DNA from 3 places in the Fulvimarina uroteuthidis genome. Region 2 is predicted to be linked to each of the others. Evidence: predicted binding sites of a transcription regulator. Region 2 holds the regulator's gene; each other region holds the start of a gene.
What was found. The regulator PhoB, encoded in region 2, activates phosphate uptake and scavenging genes when phosphate is short. The targets are predictions, from matches to a motif close to TGTCATNNANCTGTCAT.

Region 1 (4,313 bases), on a different contig from region 2:
GCGGGCTCGATCAAGAAGGACGGTCCGGCCGGCGATTATCTTGTCAGCCATCAGGTCCGTCCGATCGACTTCAACTCCTACGGCGCGCGTCGTGGCAACCATCAGGTCATGATGCGCGGCACGTTCGCCAACATCCGCATCAAGAACCAGATGGTGCCGGGCGTCGAAGGCGGCGTGACGATCCATCATCCGAGCGGCGAGCAGATGCCGATCTACGACGCGGCGATGAAGTACAAGGACGAGGGCGTTCCCCTCGTCGTCTTCGCCGGCAAGGAATACGGCACCGGCTCGTCACGCGACTGGGCGGCCAAGGGCACGATCCTTCTGGGCGTGCGTGCCGTCATCGCCGAAAGCTTCGAACGCATCCACCGTTCGAATCTCGTCGGCATGGGTGTCGCGCCGTTCGTCTTTGCCGAAGAAGGCCAGTCCTGGGAGACCCTCGGCCTGAAGGGCGACGAGAAGGTGTCGATCGAAGGCCTCGAGACCATGAAGCCGCGCGACCTGATGGAAGCCCGGATCGAGAAGGCCGACGGCTCGACGGAGACCGTGAAGATCAAGCTTCGCATCGATACGGCCGACGAGATGGACTACTACACCAATGGCGGCATCCTGCATTACGTGCTGCGCCAGCTGGCGGCGTAATCTGCGGCCAGAGCTTCGTGCGTCTGGTCGGACGCACGAAGCCCACGCTTTACCCTGGATGCCACGCATCGGGCGTTTGCGAACATCGATTCCGCTTTGTCGGGCCGATGGTCCAGCCGAACACCCCATTGACGAGAGCCGCCGGATGTCTTCATCCGGCGGCTTTTTCGTGCGCGCGGCACCCGTTCGGACACAGACCGGCGCACCGCATCACGGCAAAATCGCAAATTCGTTTGCGCCTTCACTGCGACGTGACTGGATGGATTCGCGCCCGCCTCTTATCGTGCATGCAAATCGCACGACTTCGTACGATATTGAACATGAAACAATCAGGTCCCGTATTGATCGTGCGTTCCCGTGCCGCTTCCGCGCTGTTCACGTTCCCCGCATCCAAGGCGGGACTTAAGGCCCGGACCCTCACGATCGGACTTTCGGCCTGTCTTGCGATGTTCGTGGCTTCGTCCACCCTTGGGAGCGAGCGAGCGGCGCCGACTGCAACCTCCGCGCCCGTCACCCATGTCATCGAGCTGTTCACCAGCCAGGGCTGCAGCGCCTGTCCGCCGGCCGAGGCGCTTCTCACCGATCTTGCCGACGAGCCAGGCATTCTCCCGCTCGCCTATCATGTCGACTATTGGGACTATATCGGCTGGAGCGACACGCACGGCGCGCCGGAAAACACCGCCCGTCAGGAAGCCTACGGCGTGAGCTTCGACATTTCGACCCTCTACACGCCGCAAATGGTGATCGACGGACGTCGCCAGGTCGCCGGTGGACAAGCCGAAGCGGTGCGCGAGATCATCGACACGCTTCCGGAGATCGTTTCGACGGGCAAGGCCTCGGTCAGCGCGCGCATCGTCGGCGACGACGTGAAGATCACCGCGAGCATGACCGACGTCGACACGCGCGGTCCGATGCCGGTGCTCATCGTCGTCAGCTACGACAGGAGCGCGCAGACGGTCGTGACGCGAGGCGCGAACCGCGGCAGGACCCTCGTTGAGACCCATCCCGTGCGCGACTGGCGCATCCTCGGCGCCTGGTCGGGCGAGCCGATGAAGATCCGCCTGCCGCTCGCCACCTTGACCGAAGGGGCGCACGGCGACAACGGCTTCGCGATCTTCATCCAGACCATGTCGAAGCTCGGCAAGCCCGGCGCGATCCTGGCCGCGGCCCGCCTCGATCTTACCGCGGCCCATGGGAGCGCCTCCGCCGTCCGCGACTGAAATCGCGACACGACCCCCGCGCGACCGTCCGCCGTCGGCGCGCACGGCGACGGCTGGTCTCCGCCGGGGAAAGATACGGGTTTTGCGCCCCCCGAACAGCATGCCCGGACATCGGACGGGACGTCACGCGATGCCGCAGGTGTTTTGCCGCGCTCGCCATTCCATGTCACCATGGCGTCATGAACGGGACGGGCATCGTCGAACGAACGGTCCGTTTTCCCCGTTGTCGGTCGCAAACCCCATGGAAAAGGTGCCGAGAGCCGCATGACAGTCGTGAGTTCCACCGAGACATCGAACCTCATCGCATTTCCGGGAACGAAGGGGGCGGATGCGCAGATCGTCTTCGATCGAAAAGAGCTTTCCGCCATTCTCAAGGTGTACGGGCGGATGGTAGCGGCCGGTGACTGGCGCGACTATGCCATCGACATGCTGAAGGATCGCGCCGTGTTCTCGATCTTCCGGCGAACCAGCGAGATGCCGATCTATCGCGTCGAAAAGAATCCGAAGCTCGCCAGAAAGCAGGGTGCCTATCAGGTCGTCGCCGCCGGTGGCCTCGTCATGAAGCGGGGGCACGATCTGGGGACAGTGCTGAACGTCTTCGACAGGCAATTGAAGGGCGCCGAACAGGACTGACGCGACAGATTTGAACGGGCTTGCCCGGCAGGCCTCGTGCGCGATGCCGCGACGCTTTCTTCTTCCGATGCGCGCCGGCTTCTCCAAAGCGACGAGACGGCGAAGCGGCCGCTCTTCCGTCGGCGGGGAGCGTAGAGCGTTTCACGTGGTGTGGGATGCAGGGCCGGCGCCTGTGGAGCCGCTGCGCCATTCGTCCGGCCGATGGCCGTGACGAGTTGGCCGAGTTGGCACCCGATGTCCGCGACATTTCGTTTCGGGCCATCGCATCGCGCGGTGCACAGGCCGTGACGCCGCGCTCGGCGAACGTCCCTTTCAGATCCCGGGAGCGGGGCGAGACGCAAGGAGACGGGGGGTCCGACCTGTTCGTCGGGGTTTCCTGTCAGAAAAAGACGTCGGACAGGTCCTCGTCCCCGTCACCGTTTTCGCAGGACGCCGCCGATGCGGGCTCGCCGCTCGGACCCTCCGCTTTCGTCGGAACGGCGGTCGGACGCGCCGGAGCGATGGCGAAGATTGTCTCGAAGATCTGGCGCTCCTCCCGCATCGTGTATTGGCGCGAGACGGCCTCGGCGAGCGGAGTGTAATCCACCTCGATCTCGCCGCGATCGCCGAGAGCTGCGCACAGCGCGGTCAGCGCGGCGACGGCGCTGTCCATGAGCTCGCAGCCTTCGACATAGCGTCCCATCAGCGATCGGGCCCGGCTGACGCGGTCCGGCAGGCTGGTGGCGGCGTCTTCGTTGGCGCTCAGCTGGGCGAGGCACTCGGCCTCGGCTTCGGTGAATGTCGTCACCATCAGCGCGATCGCGGCGCGGATCGTCTCGACGGCGGCATCGGAACGGGGCAGGACGTGATCCTGAAGTTCGTTCGCGGCGACCAGCGCCGCCTCGATGCCCGAGCGCACGCGATCAGCGCCAAATTTCGCACCGGACGCCTGTCCGCGAATTTCGCGTGCGATATAGCCGATCGCCTCGTCGCCCTGTTCGATATGGGCGGCGCGGATGGCGGCATTGAACCCGGCGATCTGCAGGTGAAATTCCAGGCTGTCGAGCTGGGCGGTGGTGGCCGAAAAGAAGCCGGCTGTCTCGATATAGGCATCGAGCCCGCTCTGCAGGGCGGTGCGCAATGTCTCGCTCTGGGAGAAGCTTTGCTCGATCTGCCTCGCGCCGCCGAGAAGCGGGGTCGATTGGCTGTCCTGATCGCCTTCGAGCGCGTTGAGGACGAGCCCGGAGCAAAACTGCGATTGCTCGAAGATCCGTCCCAGATGATCTTCGATGTCGCGCATTTTCCCGTCATAGGCGGCGGCGAGATCGCCGAGCTGAGCGATCTCCAGATCGGCCAGCTTGGCGATGAAGGCGTCGCGCGCCTCCGGGCCCGGCGGATGATCCCGACCTGGCAGCGCGACGCCTTTGGCCAGATCGATCATCAGCCGGATATTGGCACTCGTATGTTCCAGCCGCTGGCGCGCGATATCGTGGAACTGGAGGCCGGACACGACACCGGCCACCGCCGCGGCCGCCGCGCGAAACGCCTCGCGTTTCTTCTCCTGGGCCGCCTTGGCGCTTTCCTGACGCGCTGTCAGGGCCTCGTCGATCTCGCCGATCGCGATCGGCAAAGGCCGCGCTTCGTCGCTCGCGCGGCGGCGGGTGGTCTCGAGGATCCCGACGCTGTCCGACAGGCAGTCGCCGAGCTGATCCAGGCGCTCGCCAAGCATGGTCGCCGTTTCCTCGCCCGTGTTGACCAGGTCGACGACATTGTCGACGAAGGTATCGAGCTCGCCGGTGGAGATCGGCATCGAGCGGATATGGGTCCGTCCGACCAGCG
Region 2 (4,313 bases):
CACGGCGCATCCTCGCGCGCCGAGACGGCGGGCGTCGGCGTCGCGATCCTCGGCTCGGCCTACATGATGCTGATCGTCCTGGTGCTCGCCCTGCCGATCGGCGTCGCGGCCTCGATCTATCTCGAGGAATTCGCGCCCAAGAACAAGTTCACCGACCTCATCGAGGTGAACATCAACAATCTGGCCGCCGTGCCGTCGATCGTCTTCGGTCTCCTCGGCCTCGCCGTCTTCATCAACTGGTTCGGCCTGCCGCGCTCGGCCGCCGTCGTCGGCGGTCTCGTGCTCACCCTGATGACCCTGCCGACCATCATCATCGCGACCCGGGCGGCGCTGCGCGCCGTGCCGCCCTCGATCCGCTGGGCGGCGCTCGGGCTCGGGGCGTCGAAGAACCAGACCGTGTTCCAGCACGTCCTGCCGCTCGCCGCGCCCGGCATTCTCACCGGCACCATCATCGGCCTTGCGCAGGCGCTCGGCGAGACCGCGCCGCTGCTCCTCATCGGCATGGTCGCGTTCGTCGCGGACTATCCCGATACGCCGATGGACGCTGCCACCGCCCTGCCGGTTCAGATCTACATGTGGGCCAACGAAGCCGAACGCGCCTTCGTCGAACGCACCTCGGGCGCGATCATGATCCTCCTGGGCTTCCTTGCCCTCATGAACATCACGGCGATTTTCCTGCGTCGCCGGTTCGAACAACGGTGGTAGTATGAATATGATGGAACATTTCCAAGCGTCGCTGAACAAAGGTCCCGCCGTGCCCGCCCAAATGCCGATCAAGATGAAGACCGAGAATGTCAAAGTCCATTATGGGGACAAGCAGGCGCTGAACGGCATATCGCTCGATGTGAAGGAGCGTCAGGTCACGGCGCTGATCGGCCCCTCCGGCTGCGGCAAGTCGACCTATCTGCGCTGCCTGAACCGGATGAACGACACGATCGACGCCGCCAAGGTGTCGGGGAAGATTCTTCTCGACGGCGACGACATCTACGATCCGGACCTCGACGTCGTCGAGTTGCGGGCCCGGGTGGGCATGGTGTTCCAGAAGCCGAACCCGTTCCCGAAGTCGATCTTCGACAATGTCTCCTACGGCCCGAAGATCCACGGCCTTGCCCGCAACAAGGACGAGCTTGCGGGGATCGTCGAGACGAGCCTCAAGCGGGCGGGCCTGTGGAACGAGGTCAAGGACCGGCTCGACGAGCCGGGCACCGGCCTGTCCGGCGGCCAGCAGCAGCGCCTGTGCATCGCCCGCGCCATCGCGGTCTCGCCGGAGGTCATCCTGATGGACGAGCCCTGTTCGGCGCTCGACCCCATCGCGACGGCGACGGTCGAGACCCTGATCGACGAGCTGAAGCAGAACTATACCATCGTCATCGTCACCCACTCCATGCAGCAGGCCGCCCGCGTGAGCCAGATGACGGCGATGTTCCATCTGGGCGACCTTGCCGAGGTGGGCGAGACCGAGAAAATGTTCTCGAACCCGGACGACAAGAGAACACAGGATTACATCATGGGCCGGTTCGGCTGACGCTTCAGGCCACGCGCCGCCCATTGCGGCGCGCCATAGGGCAGCCGGCCGAGCCAATTCGACCCGACCCGACCCGACCCGACCCGGATGAGAATGGGCCCCTGGCCCCAAAACCCGACAAGGAGGCCACGATGGCTTCGCATATCGTCTCTTCCTACGAAGATGAACTGAAATATATCGTCCGTCGGATCTCCGAGATGGGCGGGCAGGCCGAGCGGATGCTGGAACAGTCGGTCACGGCGCTGGTGCGCGGCGATTCCGGCCTTGCGCAATCGGTCATCGCCGACGACGTGATCCTCGACGCCGCCCAGCGCGAGGTCGACGAAAAGGCGATCCTGACGATCGCCAAACGCCAGCCGCTCGCGACCGATCTTCGCGAGATCGTCGGCGCGATCCGCATCTCGAGCGATCTGGAGCGGATCGGCGATCTCGCCAAGAACATCGCCAAACGCGTTCTCGCCGTCCACAACCACCCTCAGCCGAACCAGCTGGTGCGCGGCATCGAGCACTTGTCGGAGCTCGCCATCGACCAGCTGAAGGACGTCCTCGACGCCTACGGCACGCGCGACCACGAGCGGGCGCAGGTGGTGCGCGCGAACGACGAGGAGATCGACGCGGTCTATACCTCGATCTTCCGCGAACTCCTGACCTACATGATGGAAGATCCGCGCAACATCACCGCCTGCACCCATCTTCTGTTCAGCGCAAAGAACATCGAGCGCATCGGCGACCATGCGACCAACATCGCCGAGACGATCTTCTACATTCGCACCGGCGAGGAAATGTCGACCGATCGTCCGAAGGACGACCGCTCCACGACGCTCACCCAGAACGCCGTCGAGGCCGCCGTCGAGAGTGCCGCCCCATGAGCCTGCGCGTCACCGTCGTCGAGGACGAAGAAGCGCTCGGCGTTCTCCTGCGCTACAATCTGGAAGCCGAGGGCTATCAGGTCGAGGTCATCGCGCGCGGCGACGAAGCCGATCTTCGCCTCAAGGAAGACGTGCCCGATCTCCTGGTGCTCGACTGGATGCTGCCCGGCCTGTCCGGTGTCGAGATCTGCCGCCGGCTGCGCCAGCGCAGCGAAACCGCGCTGCTTCCCGTCATCATGCTGACGGCGCGGGGCGAGGAAAGCGAGCGCGTCCAGGGCCTGTCCGTCGGGGCCGACGACTATGTCGTCAAGCCGTTCTCCATGCGCGAGTTCACCGCGCGCGTGAAGGCGATGATGCGCCGCGCCAACCCGGAAAAGGTCGCGAGCGTCCTGTCGGCCGGCGATCTGGAAATCGATCGCTCCTCGCACCGTGTGCGCCGCGCGGGCCGCGAACTGAAGCTCGGGCCGACGGAATACAAGCTGCTCGAATTCTTCATGCAGGCGCCGGGCCGCGTCTTCAACCGCGAGCAACTGCTCGACGGGGTCTGGGGCCGCGACATCTATGTCGACGAGCGCACCGTGGACGTCCATGTCGGCCGGCTGCGCAAGGCGATCAACCGCTCCAGGGACCGCGACCCCATCCGGACGGTGCGCGGCGCCGGCTATGCGCTGGACGAGCAGTTTCTCGCCGGCAAATCGTCGCCGCAGCCGCGGGCCCGGACGAAGGAGGCGGCAACCGGGTAACGCCGTCTGGTCAGCTTGGAGACGGGTTGAAGGAATACGCGTCTCGCGGGAGAAAATCACATATAATGCTGATTTTGGGTCTCTCGTCGATCTTCGTGACGATCACCAGCACAGGACTTTGCCCGCGCGGCTGACGTTTTGGACCCTTGTGGATCGAGAAGGGTTCCTAGCATGTCCAGTACGTCGCCGTTCCATGGTCTTTCCGTCTTTCCGATCACGCCGACGGATGCGTCCGGCCGGGTCGACGTCGAAAGCCTCTGCCGTCTCCTGGAGCGCATCTGCGAAGCGGGGCCGGCCTCGATCGGTCTTCTCGGCAGTACCGGAAATTACGCCTATCTCACGCGCGACGAACGCTGGCGCGCCATCGAGGCGGCGGTCGCATGTGTCGACAATCGTCTCCCGATCATCGTCGGCGTCGGCGCGCTGCGCACCGACGAGGCGATCGGCCTTGCCCGCGATGCCGAAGCCAACGGCGCGGACGCGCTTTTGATGGCGCCGGTTTCCTATGCGCCGCTGACGGATGAAGAGGCCTACCAACATTACCGGGCCGTCGCCGGTGTCTCCGGCCTGCCGTTCTGCATCTACGACAATCCGTCGACGACCCGTTTCACCTTCAGCCACGACCTCGTCGCGCGCCTGTCCGAAATCCGGACGATCGAGGCGATCAAGATGCCGGCGCGGGACGGTCAGGACGTGGCGGCCGAACTCGCGGCCTTGCGGGCGCGAACCGACATCGCCATCGGCTTCAGCTGCGACTGGCACGGGCGCTCGGTGCTGATGTCGGGTGCGGACGCCTGGTATTCGGTGATCGGCGGCATCATGCCGAAGCTCGCTGTCACGTTGGCGCGTGCCGCGACATCCGGCGACGCGGAAGAGGCGTTGCGCATCGATGCGGCGTGCCAGCCTCTCTGGAACACGTTCAGGTCCTTCGGCAGCCTGCGCGTCGTCACCGCCCTGCTCGACCTGCTCGATCTCGGCACGGCCGAACTGCCGCGGCCGCTTCTGCCCCTTGGCCCTGCCGAACGCGCCCGGGTCGAAGCCGCCCTGGCACCCTTGAGCGGGGACGCCAGCCTGACCTGACGAACCCGCCGGCAGGGCCCGGCGCCGCTGGCGCGGGGCAGGGACGCGTCAACCGTCCGGAGCCGCGCTCGCTCCGCCTCCAGGGATCGGCCCGCA
Region 3 (4,313 bases), 730 kb from region 2:
TTCGTCAGGAGCGTCGATCGGGATCGGTCAGACGCCGATCTTGCCGCCGCCCTGCTTGGTGATCGCCACGACCGACGGGCGGACGGGCATGGTGTCCTCGAAGTCCGGCCAGCGGGTCGAGAGGTCCTCGTAATAGGATGGCCGGCCGAAGCCTTCCCAATCCTCGCCGCCGTCTCCGGGGTGCTGGACCGCGACGAAGAAGGTCGTCAGATCCGGCGTCGGCAGGGGGCCGCACATCTCGGCGCCGACCGGCACGCGGAAGAACAGCTTCGAGGTCCCACGCGCCTCGCCCTCGGTATCGAGCGCGAACAGACCGTCGGTGCGTCCGGTGGACTTGGGGGAATTGCCGTCGGTCGAGACCCAGAGACGGCCGTCGGCGTCGACGGCGCAATTGTCCGGCATGCCGAACCAGCCGTTCCGGGTGGTCTCCGTCGAGAAGGTCGCCCCGACCTCCGCGACCGAGGGGTCGCCGCACTGCAACAGCACCTCCCAGGTGCCGGACGTGGCGGCGAAATCGCCATCGGCCTCGGCAATCTCGATGATGTGACCGAAGGCGTTGTCGACACGCGGGTTGGCGGCATTGGCCTCCTCGCGACGGGTGTTGTTGGTCAGCATGACATAGACGCGGCCATTGGTGCCGTTCGGCTCGATGTCCTCCGGCCGGTCCATCGGCGTCGCCTCGAGCAGGTCGCCGGCCCGGCGCGTCTCGATCAGGACGTCGGCCTGGCTGTTGAAGCCGTTCTCGGCGGTCAGCGGACCTTCGCCGTGGACCAGCGGCAGCCAGACCATCGAGCCGTCCTCGTCGAAGCGCGCGACGTAGAGCGTGCCCTCGTCGAGCAGGTCCATGTTGGCCGCGCGGTCGGTCTCGTCGAAGGTGCCGGCGGTGACGAACTTGTACACATAGTCGAACCGCTCGTCGTCGCCGAGATAGAACACGACGCGACCATCGCGGTTGACGATCGATTCGGCGCCTTCATGCTTGAAACGGCCGAGCGCGGTGCGCTTGCGGGGCACCGAATTGGGGTCGTTCACGTCGACCTCGACGATCCAGCCGAAGCGGTTCGGCTCGTTCGGCTCCTTGGAGACGTCGAAGCGGTCGTGGAACTCGCCCCAGGCATAGCTGCCGTCCGGCACGCCGTAACGCTCGTAATTGGCGGCTTCGGGATGATCGGCGGGCAGTTCGCCGAGGAAGTAGCCGTGGAAATTCTCCTCGGCCATGATGTAGGTGCCCCAGGGCGTCACGCCGCCGGCGCAGTTGTTGATCGTGCCGAGCACCTTCGTGCCGGTGGCGTCGGCATTGGTCTTCAGGCGGTCGTGGCCGGCGGCCGGGCCGGTCACCAGCATCTCGGTCTGGGCGGTGATGCGGCGGTTGTTGGCACCCTCGCGCACGACCCGCCACTTGCCGCCTTCCTTGCGGATCTCGACGATCGTGCCGCCATGGGCCGCCATCTCGATATCGACGCGCTTGCGGTCGGCAGGGGCGACGACGAGTTCGGCAGGCTCGCCGGCCGAAGCCTCCTTGATCGTCACGATGCCCGGAAACATCAGATGCTCGTTGGTATATTCGTGATTGACGACGAGCAGGCCGTGCTCGGACGAGCCGTTGATCGGGATGAAGCCGACATAGTCGTTATTGTAGCCGAACTGCCGCTCCTGGGCTTGCGGCGTCTGGTTCTCCGGATCGAAGTCCGGCGAATCGGGGAACAGGCCATCGCCCCAGCGAAGCAGGATGTCGGCATCGTAGCCTTCGGCGACATGATGGTTCGCGTCGACGCCGGCCTCGACCTCCTTGAAGGTGAAGCGGGAGGCGCCGGTTCCTTGCGCTCTGGCCTGTTCTGCGCTGAGAAGCGCCATCGGGCTCACCGTCGCGGCGATCGCGGTGGCGGCAAGCGAGCCGCGCAGGAAGTTGCGACGCGAAAAGCGCGAGGCGATGATCTCGCCCATGGTGCGGTTGGCAGTGGGGTTCAGCCCTTCGCCCTCGGCTTCCTCGAGCTGGCTGGTGCGGAATGCCGCGCGGATCGGTGCTTGATCGTTCATGACGTCTTCTCATCGATAGGGATCAGGGTCCCCGTTCGGCGGACAGGGCTGCCCCAGACTCGAACGGTTCTAAAGAGAAGTAGGCGCGCAATGTTACAGCCCGGTGACGCCCCCGCCCGCGCCCTCCCGCAGACCCGCACGAGCACGGGCACGGGCACGGAACATCGGCGGGCGGCGCCCCGTCGGGCTGTCCGACGTCGGCGTTCCCCGTCTAGGCGGTCCTGCGCGAATGTCCGATCCGCCATTCCGACGGCGTGCAGCCTTCCCATTTCTGAAAGGCACGGTAGAACGATCCCTGCTCGTCGTAGCCCAGCAGGGAGGCGACTTCGATGATGTCCAATGCGCTTTCCTCGAGATATTCGCGGGCCAGCGCGTGCCGTGTGCCGCTGAGAAGGGACTGGAAGCTCTGCCCTTCCTCACTCAACCGCCGCTGCAGGGAGCGTTCGCTCAGCGCCAGTTCGCGCGCGATGCTGCGCAATTCGGGACGGCCCGCGGTCAGGTTCCGGCGAAGCAGCCAGCGCACCCGATCGACAAGCGTGCCGCTCTTCTCCTGTCGGCCGATATCCGACGACAGCGCTCTGTCCAGAAGATCGAGAAGTTCGCGGTTGTAGGTTTCGAAGGGCAGGAGCAGATCGCTGCGCGTCAGAATGAGGCGATCCCGCTCCGCGTTCCAGCCGATCGGACAGCGGAAGAAGGTCGAGATCGCGGCGCTCGGTCCGCGCTGCAATTCAAGCCGGAGGGGACGGACATTCCTGCCCGTGCCGGCCCTTGCCAGGGCGAGAAGCGAGCCCATTGTCGCATCGGTCAGGGACCGGGGAGCCTCGCCCTTGCCGTAGGGCCATGTGGGCGAGAGGATACAGGCGTCCGCCGTCAAGGTGATATCCAGCTGTTCGGGCGCGCATAGCCTCTTGAACCGCGCAACCCGCTGCAGGGCATCGTGCAGGTCACGCGCGTGGTAGCCGGCCATGAACGAGGGCGGCATCACCGCGCCATCGAGCGACTGCGACAGGTGCAGTCCGACGTCCGTCCCGCCGAGAGCGTCCAGCCCACGCCACAGCGCGAAGAACTGCGCGGTGTCGAGGTGGGTGTTCTCCTGCCCGGCCTGAAGCGGCAGGCCCGCTTTCCGCAAGAGTTCGGAGCGTCTCAGGTTGAGGCGATCCACGCCCAGCCAGAATGCGGCCGGAACTTTGACACGGTCGGCCATCATCGGGCAGTGAACCCCCCGTCGATGGCGAGAATATGCCCGGTGACGAAGCTCGCCTGGTCGGACAGCAGCCAGACGATACAGTCGGCGATTTCCTCCGGCACGCCCAGGCGGTTCATGGGGTGCATGGCACTGATGATCTCCTCGTTATAGTTCGGGTCGTTCCCCTCGAGCTGGGCGGCGAGGATGTCGGTCTTGACCGCGCCCGGAGCGACGCCGTTGATGCGTATCCCTTGCGTTGCATGATCGAGCGCCGAAGATTTGGTCAGACCGGCGACCGCATGTTTGGTGGCCGCATAGGTGCCCGCCCACGGCATGCCGTTGATGCCGGCGATCGAGGCCAGGTTCACGATCGCCCCCTTGCCCTGGGCCAGCATCTGCCGGATTTCGTATTTCATGCAATGGTAGAGGCCGAGAATGTTGGTCTCGACCATCGCCCGGAACCTGTCGCTGTCCGACAGATCGACCGAGGTGATGTCGTTCGAGATCCCGGCATTGTTGACGGCCATGTCGAGGCGCCCGAACTCGGCGACGATCCCGTCGATCATCGCCTTCACGGCGGTTTCGTCGGTCACGTCGTTGCGGACGAAGCGGACCTGCGCACCATTTTCGGCGACGGCTTCGATATCCGTTTTCGCCCTGGTGCCGTGGTCTTCGCGACGACCGCTGATCACGACCGTGATCCCGCGGCCTGCAAGCTTCAGGGCCGTCTGTCTGCCGATTCCGCTGGCACCGCCGGTGATGAGGGCAACTCGGTTGGTCATCGTCTGTCTCCATGATCGATCATGGCGTCGGAATAGGACGCATCGGGCGACAGCGTCACGGCAGGAGACGCCAGATGATGGGCGTTGGACGCCAGCCTGTGCGGACCGATGCGCTCCGGCGCGGCCGGCCGGTCCTGCCCGTTCGGCCCAATAAAGGGCGGGATAGGATCTCTCCCTCGATCGCAACGGACTGGCAGTCCCGTGGCGGGGGCATCGATGGACGCTTGCGCGACGGGGCGCATCCAGGTGAGACATTTCCTGTTCCCGTCGAAACGCGGATCCATGGTGTCCGGCACGCGCGGGAAGCG

Region 1: U0C82_RS00440 (DUF2794 domain-containing protein) is a predicted target of PhoB. The motif match lies at 2,027-2,043, and genes of this name have one in related genera.
Region 3: U0C82_RS08885 (PhoX family protein) is a predicted target of PhoB. The motif match lies at 2,130-2,146, and genes of this name have one in related genera.

What each region holds. Positions count from the first base shown of each region.
Region 1 covers NZ_JAXLPB010000001.1:99,607-103,919, forward strand. The annotation lists gene acnA (aconitate hydratase AcnA) at 1-642, shown strand, start outside; gene U0C82_RS00435 (DUF1223 domain-containing protein) at 963-1,862, shown strand; gene U0C82_RS00440 (DUF2794 domain-containing protein) at 2,127-2,495, shown strand; gene U0C82_RS00445 (hypothetical protein) at 2,875-4,313, opposite strand, start outside.
Region 2 covers NZ_JAXLPB010000002.1:140,427-144,739, reverse strand. The annotation lists gene pstA (phosphate ABC transporter permease PstA) at 1-705, shown strand, start outside; gene pstB (phosphate ABC transporter ATP-binding protein PstB) at 767-1,525, shown strand; gene phoU (phosphate signaling complex protein PhoU) at 1,657-2,394, shown strand; gene phoB (phosphate regulon transcriptional regulator PhoB) at 2,391-3,137, shown strand; gene U0C82_RS05645 (dihydrodipicolinate synthase family protein) at 3,309-4,217, shown strand.
Region 3 covers NZ_JAXLPB010000002.1:875,129-879,441, reverse strand. The annotation lists gene U0C82_RS08885 (PhoX family protein) at 28-2,037, opposite strand; gene U0C82_RS08880 (AraC family transcriptional regulator ligand-binding domain-containing protein) at 2,249-3,244, opposite strand; gene U0C82_RS08875 (SDR family NAD(P)-dependent oxidoreductase) at 3,241-4,005, opposite strand; gene U0C82_RS08870 (alpha/beta hydrolase) at 4,288-4,313, shown strand, end outside.